Regions from separate parts of the Pseudomonas sp. Pme6b genome, predicted to be linked through region 3. Evidence: predicted binding sites of a transcription regulator. Region 3 holds the regulator's gene; each other region holds the start of a gene.
The links. Region 3 encodes FliA, which starts transcription of late flagellar genes. Its sites were predicted from a motif close to CTAAAGTTTNNNNNNNNNNNGCCGNTAA; they were not measured.
Positions count from the first base shown of each region.

Region 1 (4,222 bases), 2.4 Mb from region 3:
TCGAGTTCAGGCAGCAACGCGATAGCGACACGCCCTGAGGCCAGACTCTAAAACAGGTACCGAGTGCATAAGTTTCGACTGCCACGCAGAAAGCACCAGGCCCCCTGCTTTTAACTTCGACAGCTACTGTAGGAAAAAACCAAAAGCACACCTGCGCTTTTCGCCATGAACGGTAAGAACGGATTTAATGAGTACATAGGCGGTGGTATATGATCGCCTGCACCCGGCTAAAGACTTCTTACATGACTTGCCGAAGGAAATACGCTGTCAATATCAAACGCGCACTGCAACACCGAAAACACATTGAGTGTCCGGCAGGACGGTTTCGAAACACTTATGAACAATGAGTAACTTGTCAGGGAGACTGAATTTGAGAAATGGCTACAGGCGTGACGGGGAACCCGGGTTTAAAGTGCAGCCCCGCGAGGGCTGCACTCATCGAACAACCAGCAGTATCAGAACAGCTTGCGGCCTTTATTCGCAGCAATACGCATACGCAAGGCATTGAGCTTTATGAAGCCTGCCGCATCAGCCTGATCATAGGCGCCTGCGTCATCTTCAAAGGTAGCAATATTGGCATCGAACAACGAATCGTCCGACTTGCGACCGGTGACGATCACATTGCCCTTATAAAGCTTCAGACGTACAACACCGTTCACATGGGCCTGAGACGCGTCGATCATCTGCTGCAGCATAAGACGCTCCGGGCTCCACCAGTAACCGGTGTAGATCAGGCTGGCGTACTTGGCCATCAGTTCGTCCTTGAGGTGGGCGACTTCACGGTCCAGGGTGATCGATTCAATGGCGCGGTGAGCGCGCAGCATGATGGTGCCGCCAGGTGTCTCGTAGCAGCCACGGGACTTCATGCCCACGTAGCGGTTTTCAACGATATCCAGACGTCCGATGCCGTTTTCGCCACCGATGCGGTTCAGGGTCGCCAACACAGTGGCAGGCGTCATCTCAACGCCGTCCAGCGCAACGATGTCGCCATTGCGGTAGGTCAGCTCCAGATAAGTTGCAACGTTCGGCGCGTCCTCAGGGGACTTGGTCCAGCGCCACATGTCTTCTTCGTGCTCGGTCCAGGTGTCTTCCAGCACGCCGCCCTCATAGGAGATGTGCAGCAGGTTGGCATCCATCGAGTACGGGGATTTCTTCTTGCCGTGGCGCTCGATCGGAATGTTGTGCTTCTCGGCGTAGTCCATCAGCTTTTCACGAGAGAGCAGGTCCCATTCACGCCACGGAGCAATCACTTTGACCCCTGGCTTGAGCGCATAGGCGCCCAGCTCGAAACGCACCTGATCGTTGCCTTTGCCGGTGGCACCATGGGAAATGGCATCAGCGCCGGTTTCGTTGGCGATCTCGATCAGGCGCTTGGCGATCAGCGGGCGAGCGATGGAAGTGCCCAGCAGGTACTCGCCTTCATAGACGGTGTTGGCACGGAACATCGGGAACACGAAATAACGCACGAACTCTTCGCGCAGGTCATCGATGTAGATTTCTTTCACGCCCATGGCCTGAGCCTTGGCGCGCGCCGGCTCGACTTCTTCACCCTGACCCAGGTCAGCGGTAAAGGTCACCACTTCGCAGTTGTACGTATCTTGCAGCCACTTGAGGATTACCGAAGTATCCAGGCCACCGGAATACGCGAGAACTACCTTGTTTACGTCCGCCATGCCATCACTCCACCGGGTTGTACGGAAAACCGCTGATTCTACCGTTCAAACCAGCAAATTTACAGGGGCGCGACAGCTTGTGACGACAAGGCGACGTTTGGCAGGAGCGTTATGCAGCCCTCAGGACGTGTGCGCTGCACTGACCGCAGAGGCTACAGGTACCGGACGCTCATCGGGCGCAACACGCTCCAGATGCACGTTCACGCGGCGGTTGCGCGCACGATTGGCCTCATTGGTGTTGGGCACCAGCGGGTAGCGTTCGCCGTGAAAACGCAGGGTGATTTGCTGCTCGGGGATACCCTGAGCCTTGAAGTAGTCCATGACCGCCAGCGCACGGCGGCGGGAAAGGTCACGGTTGGTGAGTCGATTGCCACTGTTATCCGAATGGCCGTCAAGCTCGATACGGTTAACCGTCGGGTCGGCCTTCAGATAGGCCACCATGTTGTCCAGACGCGCCTTGGCACGGGCATCCAGCTCAATACCGCCACCGGGAAATCCTACTTCAGCCTGTTTGACCTGATCGAAGTTCATCGGCAGAAGTTTGGCTGTGCACGCCTGGTAATCGCTGAACGCCTTGCTGAACTTGACCGGCAGCAGGCGCACTTCCATCTGGCCACCGTCACGGGTGTAGTGACGGATAAGCGGGCTGCGACCGTCCATCAGACCACTGATCAGGCGCCCGGCCTGTACTTGGGAAGTATTGAAGGGTATGTCGCCATTGCTGACGCGCACCGAACCCAGATTGATATCACCGCGCCCCGGCTGCCACGGTGCTGCGGCGGCCAGCAGCGTTGCGGAACCGTTGCCCAGCATGTTGTATGAAGCCTTGAGGCGAAACGTCGCCTGCTCACCGGCACGGCGCACGAACTCACCGGCACCGAAGTCGGTGATCGGCTGAGTCAGGCGGCATTCGAACTGATCGCCTTCGACCTTCCACTCGATGCTCTCCAGACGTGTCTGGAAACTGATAGCCATCGCCGGGAGGCTGGCAAACATGCTGAGCAGGGCTAAATATCGCTGGCGCACGGGAGGCTCCACTGAAAATAAACGCGAAACAAAAAATGACTGACTGACAAGGGGGCTATCGGTAACTTCGTGCAAAACTTGATAGCGGATGCCTGAGAGAGTCTTTTCCGGTAGCATTCCCAGCGAGTTTGACCCGCCTGGAATCCCCAATGTCTGACCGCCTGACCCTCCTGCGTCCCGACGACTGGCACATTCACCTCCGTGACGGAGCTGTCTTGCCTCATACCGTTGCTGACGTAGCGCGAACTTTTGGCCGCGCAATCATCATGCCCAACCTCGTGCCTCCGGTGCGCAACGCGCAGCAAGCCGATGCCTATCGTCAGCGCATTCTGGCTGCACGCCCGGCCGGTAGCCGCTTCGAGCCGTTGATGGTGCTGTACCTCACCGACCAGACCACGCCTGAAGACATCCGTACCGCGAAAGCCAGTGGCTTCGTGCACGCCGCCAAGCTGTATCCGGCCGGTGCAACCACCAACTCCGATTCCGGTGTCACCAGCATCGACAAGATCTTCCCTGCCCTCGAAGCCATGGCTGAAGTCGGCATGCTCCTGCTGGTACACGGGGAAGTGACGCGCGGCGAGATCGACGTATTCGATCGCGAAAAGGTCTTCATCGATGAGCACCTGCGTCGTGTAGTCGAACGCTTCCCGACGCTAAAAGTGGTGTTTGAACACATCACCACCGGTGAAGCGGTGCAGTTCGTCAATGAAGCATCAGCCAATGTCGCGGCCACCATCACCGCGCATCACCTGCTGTACAACCGTAATCACATGCTGGTTGGCGGCATTCGCCCGCACTTCTATTGCCTGCCCATTCTCAAGCGCAATACGCATCAGGCCTCCCTGCTCGACGCCGCCACCAGTGGCAGCGGCAAGTTCTTCCTGGGTACCGACTCGGCACCGCACGCCCAACACGCCAAGGAAAACGCTTGCGGTTGCGCCGGTTGCTACACCGCCTACGCGGCCATCGAATTGTATGCAGAAGCTTTCGAGCAGCGTAACGCTCTGGACAAACTGGAAGGCTTCGCCAGCCTTCACGGTCCGGCGTTCTATGGCCTGCCCGCCAATCAGGACACCATCACGCTGGTGCGTGACGAGTGGACCGCCCCTGCCAGCCTGCCGTTTGGCGAGTTGACCGTTATCCCGCTGCGCGCTGGTGAAAAACTGCGCTGGCGTCTGGAGGAACACGCGTGAGTGAAGATCATTTTGACGACGAACACGAAGGCCACGGCGGTGGCGGCGGTTCTCGTCACCCGATGGCAGCACGCTTTCGCGGCTACCTGCCCGTGGTCGTCGACGTAGAAACCGGCGGTTTCAACTCAGCCACCGACGCACTGCTGGAAATTGCTGCCGTGACCATCGGCATGGATGAAAGAGGCTTCGTGTTCCCGGAACACACCTATTTCTTCCGCGTAGAGCCGTTCGAAGGTGCCAACATCGAAGCCGCTGCGCTGGAGTTTACCGGTATCAAGCTGGATCACCCGTTGCGCATGGCGGTCAGCGAAGAAACCGCAATGAACGACA
Region 1 covers NZ_CM176704.1:1,668,970-1,673,191, reverse strand. The annotation lists gene AC4ANE_RS07600 (hypothetical protein) at 1-38, shown strand, start outside; gene AC4ANE_RS07595 (argininosuccinate synthase) at 456-1,673, opposite strand; gene AC4ANE_RS07590 (flagellar protein MotY) at 1,794-2,699, opposite strand; gene pyrC (dihydroorotase) at 2,849-3,892, shown strand; gene rnt (ribonuclease T) at 3,889-4,222, shown strand, end outside.
Region 1: AC4ANE_RS07590 (flagellar protein MotY) is a predicted target of FliA. The motif match lies at 2,755-2,782, and genes of this name have one in related genera.

Region 2 (4,222 bases), 790 kb from region 3:
ACCACAGACCAACGCACTTGATGCAAAAAGATGACCGGGGAAAGTTATGCAAAACGTCTCGACTGGCCTGCCATCACCAAAGTTGGCAGACCAGCGACGTTGACTTGCGCTCAGCTATGGGCGCAGGGGCGCCACTCAGATATCCAGGCAGATCTTGCCGAAATGCTGATTGGTTTCCTGATAACGGAACGCCTCGACAATGTCGGTCATCGGGAAGGAGCGATCCATGACCGGACGCATGCCATTGGCATCAATGGCGCGGATCATGTCCTGCTGCTGGGTGCGGCTACCCACCAATACACCCTGCATGCGCAGTTGCTTGACCAGTGCCGGGACGAATTCCAGCTGACCGGCGACACCGCTCAGAATGCCGATGACCGAGATATGTCCAGCGACCCGTGCGGCTGTCATGGAGTGCTGCAATGTCGAGGGGCCGCCCACGTCGATGATGTGATCAACACCACGGCCGCCAGTCAGCTTGCGGGCCGTCTCGCCCCAGTTGCTGTCCTTGCGGTAGTTGATCAGGTGGTCGGCGCCCATGGCTTTCAGACGCTCCAGCTTTTCATCACTCGACGACGTCGCGATAACGGTCGCACCCACCATCTTGGCGAACTGCAACGCGAAAATCGATACACCGCCAGTGCCTTGCACCAGAACGGTATCACCAGCTTTCAACGCATCATCGACCATCAGCGCGCGCCACGCGGTCAAGCCTGCGGTGGTCAGCGTGGACGCTTCGGCATGAGTATAACCCAGTGGCGCGTGGGTGAATGAGGTGGCACGGGCAGTCACTTGCTCGCGGGCATAACCGTCAACGCCGTCGCCCGGCACAGTGACGAAACCTTCAACCAGCGGCTCGCCGCTGATCCACTCAGGGAAGAACGTGCTGACGACAGAGTCGCCGACAGCGAACTCGCTGACGCCCTCGCCTACTGCGGTTACCACGCCTGCGCCATCGGCCATGGGAATGCGTTTTTCAGTCGGTGCCCACATGCCGGTGACGACTGCGAAGTCGTGATAGTTGAGCGAATTTGCGTGCAGACGCACAGTGATCTCACCGGCTTTCGGTGCCAGTACTTCGCTTTCGCCAACACTGACCTGATCGTAGCCGCCGCCAGCCTGCACGTAGATGGTTGTATTGCTCATGGTCAATCTCCTATCAATTCAACATTACGCAAAATGACGAAATGTGTAAGTAACGCTAAAGGGTCATAGTTCTTTCTTGAGCCGATCGGCAAACCGGTCGATGGCTAGCTCGTCGCGGCGAAAATAAGTCCATTTGCCGATCCTTGTTGCCTGAACCAGCCCGGCGCGTTGCAGAATCGCCAGGTGCGCAGACGCGGTGGAAGCCGACAGACTGGCCTTGGCCTGAATGTGCGAGACGCACACGCCTATCGCCGGATCACCGTGGTCCTGTGGAGGGAAATGGGCTTGCGGGTTTTTCAGCCACTCCATGATCAACATGCGAGTGTCATTGCCGACCGCTTTGATTTGCTCAAGAATCATGGGGCACAACATTACGCTTTTTTACGAAATGTTCAACCCCTGATTTATGCCCGTACATCTGAACGCCTATTTCATTACAGCTTCACATCGGCCTGACAAATGAAGCAATCTGTCGACTCCAACAAAACCGACTGCACGGCTGAGAGCACTCAGACTCATGATGAACCTTAAATACAGCGCATTCACCGCCCTGCTGCTGGGCATGACAGGCATGGCTCAGGCTCAGGAATCCACCTCGCATCTGGACAAGGTTCTGCAAGCCGGCCAGTTGGCAGTCTGCACGACTGGCGATTACAAGCCCTATACCCTGCTGCGCGAAGACGGTGAATACGAAGGCATCGATATCACCATGGCACGCTCGCTGGCCAAGAGCCTGGGAGTTAACGTGCGGTGGGTGCCTACCACCTGGAAAAACCTGATGCCGGACATGGTTGCCGGCAAATGCGACATAGGCATGGGCGGCATCTCGGTCAGCCTGGAACGCCAGAAGAAAGCCTTCTTCAGCAATACGCTTGATGTCGATGGCAAGATTCCCCTGGTGCGCTGTGAAGACAAGGCCATGTACGAGACGGTCGAGCAGATCAATCAGCCCTCGGTGCGCTTGATAGAACCTGCTGGCGGCACCAATGAAGCCTTCGCGCGCGCTCATCTGCCGAAGGCGTCTCTGGCATTTCACGACAACAAGACCATCTTCCAGGAACTGCTGGACAAGAAGGCTGACGTGATGATCACCGATGCCTCCGAAGCGCTTTATCAGCAGAAACGTATGCCTGGCTTGTGTGCGGTCAACCCGACCGCGTACATGCAATACGGCGAAAAGGCCTACCTGTTGCCCCGCGATGATGTGACCTGGAAAAGCTACGTTGACCAATGGCTGCATTTGAGCAAGGCCACTGGCGAGTATCAGCAGGCGCTCGGGGAATGGCTGGCAGTGCCTACGCAACTGTAAAAAGTATCATTTAGCCACCATACCTAAAGCTTGAGTTCGAGACGCCGATAGTTGATGGCCAGCGATGCATTCGCAAGGTCCCGATTCAGCAGGCGAACAAACCCTAAAGAGGAACTTTCATGTCCCGAACTCAAGCGCCTCATGGCGGTTTCAATATAAAACAACGATTGATGGCCTCGACCTTCGCCATCATCGTTGCGTTTATCGCTTTGTCGTTTTTCATGATCCATACACTCAAGACATCCACTGAGAATGTCGACGCTTTGTACAACCGGGATTTTCTGGCCACCGAGGCCGTGAACAATATCGACGGTGCACTGACCCGTGTGGACATCAATATCCTGCGCATGATCGCCATCGGCAATCCGGAGCAGACTGCGGGCTGGAAAAACGAGAACGAGGCCGCTTTTGCCAAGCTTGATGAGCTGACCGTTCTGCTCGGCAAGAACACCGCTGAAACGCTGGATGTCACGCTGACCCAGCAGTTGCAGCGCGACTACACTAAGTTGCGTGATGGTATGCGGCACCAGACGAGCGTTATCCAGACGGGTGATATCGCCGCCGCCACCAACATCAATCGCACCGAGGTCAAACCCTTCGCCGAGCAGGTCTTCAAAACCCTGCAAACCCTGCGCGAGCAAGGCAAACAGAAGGCAGGCGAGCGCTTTGATGCTCAGGAAGCAAGTGCTACCCGGACCAACAACCTGTCCATCACCGCCACACTTTTGATTGCGGTGCTGGGTGTCGTGGTGACACTACTGACCATACGCAGCATTCTGGCAGCCATAGGTGGCGAACCGGATACGGTGGCCACCATTACCCGCACCATCGCCAGAGGCGATCTGAGCAGTACTATCAAGGTCAATGCCAATGACAACACCAGCGTCGCCGCTGCCGTGGTTGCCATGCAGACTCAACTGCGGGACACCCTGCAACAGATTTCAAACTCAGCGACCCAGCTGGCTGCCGCTGCTGAAGAGATGACCGCCATCACTGAAGACGGGGTTCAGGGCATCCAGCGACAGAACAACGAGATTGACCAGGCCGCGACTGCCGTCAATGAAATGACCAGTGCGGTAGAAGAAGTGGCGCGTAATGCCGAACACACCGCACGCTCTTCAAGCAACGCGACCAGCGCAGCACAAGCAGGTCTGGGGCTGGTTAAGAAGACCGTCAGCGCAATCAATACCATGAGCACCGACGTACAGAAAACAGCCGTGCTAATTGGCGAGCTGGCTGATCAGTCGCGCGACATCGGCAAGGTTCTGGATGTGATCCGTGGTCTCGCCGAGCAAACCAACCTGCTGGCCCTCAACGCTGCTATTGAGGCAGCGCGAGCGGGTGAAGCCGGACGCGGATTTGCTGTGGTGGCGGATGAAGTGCGTGCCTTGGCGCACCGCACTCAGCAATCAACCAGCGAAATCGAGCGCCTGGTCAGCAATATTCAGAACGGCACTGATCGGGCGGTGAGCTCCATGCGCAGCAACACGGAACTGGCCAGCGACACGCTCAGTATCGCCGAGGGTGCCAATGATTCTCTGAGCGTCATCAGTACAGCAGTCAGTGAAATCAACGACCTCAATCTGGTCATCGCCAGCGCCGCACAACAACAGGCACACGTTGCGCGGGAAGTGGACCGCAATCTGGTGAACATTCGTGACCTGTCTGCGCAATCTTCATCAGGTGCACAGCAGACCAGCAGCGCGAGCCGTGAATTGTCGACGCTGGCTCTGGACCTGAACAATATCGTCGGGCGCTTCCGTCTGT
Region 2 covers NZ_CM176704.1:4,817,747-4,821,968, forward strand. The annotation lists gene AC4ANE_RS21875 (zinc-dependent alcohol dehydrogenase family protein) at 136-1,146, opposite strand; gene AC4ANE_RS21880 (ArsR/SmtB family transcription factor) at 1,210-1,518, opposite strand; gene AC4ANE_RS21885 (transporter substrate-binding domain-containing protein) at 1,664-2,455, shown strand; gene AC4ANE_RS21890 (methyl-accepting chemotaxis protein) at 2,575-4,222, shown strand, end outside.
Region 2: AC4ANE_RS21890 (methyl-accepting chemotaxis protein) is a predicted target of FliA. The motif match lies at 2,479-2,506, and genes of this name have one in related genera.

Region 3 (4,222 bases):
GTTTTCCGGCAAACCGGTCAGCGCTGTCGATACGCACATCGAGCCGACGCTCGAAGAGCCGCCACGACCATTCGCGTACACGCCGCCTGCGCCCGCAGAGCCTGCTGTCGGCCAGCGCGCCTATGATTCGATGCGCTCCGAATTGAACGGCTTGCGCGAGCTGCTGGAAGTCCAGCTTGGCTCCCTGGCCTGGAACCAGCTGCAGGGCAGTCGTCCGCAGCAGGCCAATCTGTGGCGCCGCCTGCAACGTGTCGGTTTGTCCGGCCCGCTGTCGCGCGATCTGCTGTCGATGATCCCGGAGATTGACGAGCCTCGTCAGGCCTGGCGCATGTTGCTGGCCCATTTGGCGCGCATGATTGCCGTGCCGGACATCGAGCCGCTAGAAGAGGGTGGAGTCATTGCCATGGTCGGGCCTGCCGGCATGGGCAAGACCACCACGCTGGCCAAGCTGGCGGCACGTTACGTGTTGAAGTACGGTCCGCAGAATATCGCTCTGGTCAGCATGGACAGTTTCCGCATCGGCGCACAGGAGCAGCTCAAGACCCTTGGGCGCATCCTCAACGTGCCGGTTACCCATGTCGATCCTGGCCAGTCGCTGGTCCAGGCGCTGGAGCCGCTGCTGCGCAAGCGCGTGGTGTTGATCGATACCGCCGGGCTGCAAGCCAGCGATCCCGCGCTGCGCATGCAACTGGAAAGTCTGGCAGGGCGTGGCATCAAGTCGCGTAACTACCTGGTACTGGCGACCACCAGCCAGAAGCAGGTGCTGACCGCTGCTTATCACAGTTACAAGCGTTGTGGCCTGGCCGGATGCATTCTGACCAAGCTTGATGAAACAGCCAGCCTTGGCGAAGTCCTGAGCCTGGCGATCAGTCATGAATTACCTGTGGCCTACCTCACGGACGGACCCCGTATTCCTGACGACCTGCACACCCCGCGTCGTCATCAACTGGTGAGCCGTGCGGTGAGTGTGCAGATGCAGGATGAGCCGAGCGAGGAAGCGATGGCTGATATGTTTGCTGACCTCTATCACACCCCTGGCAAGAGAGTGGGTTAAGTGATGGATATTATTGGAATGTCCCTGCGTCAACGGTCTGCCATGCGGTGTTCATTTGCGAACGTGCAGCCCTCGATGTGGTTTCGGTCTACGCAAGACAAGGTAAAGAAATAACATGGGCAGCATGCATCCCGTACAGGTTATCGCGGTGACCGGTGGCAAAGGTGGCGTCGGTAAGACTAACGTGTCAGTGAATCTTTCACTGGCCCTTGCCGAGCTTGGCCGTCGTGTCATGCTGCTGGACGCCGATCTGGGTCTGGCCAATGTCGACGTTCTGCTTGGGCTGACGCCTAAACGTACACTTGCCGATGTGATAGAGGGCCGTTGCGAGTTGCGCGACGTTCTGTTGCAGGGGCCGGGTGGGGTGCGTATCGTGCCTGCCGCCTCTGGCACCCAGAGCATGGTGCATCTGTCCCCGGCCCAGCATGCGGGTCTGATCCAGGCGTTCAGCGAGATTGGCGACAACCTTGATGTGCTGGTGATTGACACGGCTGCCGGTATCGGCGAATCGGTGGTCAGCTTCGTGCGCGCCGCTCAGGAAGTGTTGCTGGTGGTGTGCGACGAGCCCACGTCGATCACCGATGCCTACGCCCTGATCAAACTGCTCAACCGCGACTACGGCATGAACCGCTTCCGTGTGCTGGCCAACATGGCGCAGAGCCCGCAGGAAGGGCGCAACCTGTTCGCCAAACTCACCAAAGTGACGGACCGTTTTCTTGATGTCGCGCTGCAGTATGTAGGTGCCGTGCCGTACGACGAGTGCGTGCGCAAGGCCGTACAGAAACAGCGCGCCGTCTACGAAGCATTCCCGCGATCCAAATGTGCGCTGGCGTTCAAGGCCATTGCCCAGAAGGTTGATACCTGGCCGCTGCCAGCCAACCCGCGGGGTCATCTCGAGTTCTTCGTTGAGCGACTCGTTCACCAGACCAGTGCAGGGCCTGTGCAATGACTGCGAGCGGCTACCAGATGTACAGCAAGGCTTCCCGTAATTCGCAATACGAGTTGATCGAGCGTTATGCGCCATTGGTCAAGCGTATCGCTTATCATCTGCTGGCGCGCTTGCCGGCCAGCGTGCAGGTCGAGGATCTGATCCAGGCTGGCATGATCGGTCTGCTTGAAGTCTCCACCAAATATGATTCAACCAAAGGTGCGAGTTTCGAGACCTACGCCGGCATTCGCATTCGTGGTGCGATGCTGGATGAAGTGCGCAAGGGCGACTGGGCACCACGCTCAGTGCACCGCAATACCCGAATGGTCAGTGACGCAATTCGTGCAATTGAAGCTAAAACCGGCCGTGACGCTAAAGATCACGAGGTTGCGGCCGAACTCCAGTTGAGTCTTGATGATTATTACGGGATTTTGAATGACACCTTGGGCAGCCGCCTCTTCAGTTTCGACGACCTGCTTCAGGACGGCGATCACGAAGGGCTGCATGAGGATGGCGCAAGCGGTTCGCTTGAGCCGTCGCGCGACCTGGAAGACGAGCGCTTCCAGGCAGCGTTGGCCGATGCAATTGCCAATTTGCCAGAGCGTGAGCGTCTGGTGTTGGCGCTGTACTACGACGAAGAGCTGAACCTCAAGGAAATCGGAGAGGTTCTTGGGGTCAGCGAATCTCGGGTCAGTCAGTTACACAGCCAGTGCGCAGCTCGTTTGCGGGGGCGTTTGGGGGAGTGGCGAGCGCGTTGACGGCAGTGCGCGACGTTTGTCGTGCGTTGTCTGCATGCCGGCTGTGCAAAGCGTTACGTGGTAGCAGGATAGACGAGGCAAGGGCCTGTCGGGCAATGTCTCGATGGGCTTTAGTCGCAGTCTTGACTGTCGTTGTGCCAAGCCCGTCGTCGTTTCGTATAGCTGGGGGTGTGCTGTGCCAGTATTGAGTGAACAGCGTGTTCAGGTGCTGAACGCGTTAAAGACTGCTTGGAGGTCGAATTGGACAAGAACATGAAAATCCTCATCGTTGATGACTTCTCAACGATGCGGCGGATCATCAAGAATCTGTTGCGTGATCTGGGATTTACCAACACATCTGAAGCGGATGACGGTCTGACCGCATTGCCGATGCTGCAGAGCGGTGCCTTTGACTTTCTGGTGACGGACTGGAACATGCCTGGCATGACCGGTATCGACTTGTTGCGTCAGGTCCGTGCGGACGAGCGTCTCAAGAGCCTTCCTGTACTGATGGTTACTGCCGAAGCGAAGCGTGAGCAGATCATTGAAGCTGCCCAGGCCGGGGTGAACGGTTATGTAGTCAAGCCATTCACGGCTCAAGCGCTTAAAGAGAAGATCGAAAAGATCTTTGAACGCGTCAATAGCTGATGCATGCCGCGAGGGCGCTATGGATAACAATGATTCGATGGCCGACTTTGAGTCGACCTTAAAGAGACACGCGCAGGAACTCGTCACCAGCCTTGAAAAGGGCCGCTTCGGTGACGCTGTGCAGCTGATCCATGAACTCAACCAGACACGCGACCGCGGCCTTTATCAGGAAGTGGGCAAGCTGACTCGTGAGCTGCACAGTGCAATCGTCAACTTTCATATTGATCCGCACATGCCTCAAGCCGAGGAAGTGTCGCAGATCACCGACGCGACCGAACGCCTGTCGTATGTGGTGAGGCTGACCGAGAATGCGGCCAACCGCACTATGGACCTGGTCGAGGAAAGCACACCGCTCATGAGCGGTCTGAGCTCCGATGCCAAGGCATTGAGTGACGACTGGGGGCGTTTCATGCGCCGCGAAATCGGTGCTGAAGAATTCCGTGAGCTGGCCAAGCGGGTCGATGGTTTTCTGACGCGCACCGAGCAGGAGGCAGATAGGGTTTCCGGGCATCTCAACGATATTTTGCTTGCCCAGGATTACCAGGACCTTACGGGGCAGGTTATCAAGCGCGTGACGCAATTGGTTACGGAAGTCGAGAGCAATCTGCTCAAACTGGTGCTCATGGCCAGCCATGTCGATCGCTTCGCAGGCATCGAACATGACGAAGAATCCATCCTTGCTGAAAAAGATCCTAAAAAACATCTCGCCAAGGGTGAAGGTCCGCAGATTCATGCCGATAAACGTGAAGACGTCGTATCCGGACAGGATGATGTAGACGATCTGCTATCGAGCCTCGGCTTCTAAGATCTGTTGACGGTTAATTTTAGGGAGCACCCCATGAGCTTCGGCGCCGA
Region 3 covers NZ_CM176704.1:4,032,262-4,036,483, reverse strand. The annotation lists gene flhF (flagellar biosynthesis GTPase FlhF) at 1-1,054, shown strand, start outside; gene fleN (flagellar synthesis regulator FleN) at 1,170-2,003, shown strand; gene fliA (RNA polymerase sigma factor FliA) at 2,000-2,740, shown strand; gene AC4ANE_RS18235 (chemotaxis response regulator CheY) at 2,993-3,367, shown strand; gene AC4ANE_RS18230 (protein phosphatase CheZ) at 3,387-4,172, shown strand; gene AC4ANE_RS18225 (chemotaxis protein CheA) at 4,206-4,222, shown strand, end outside.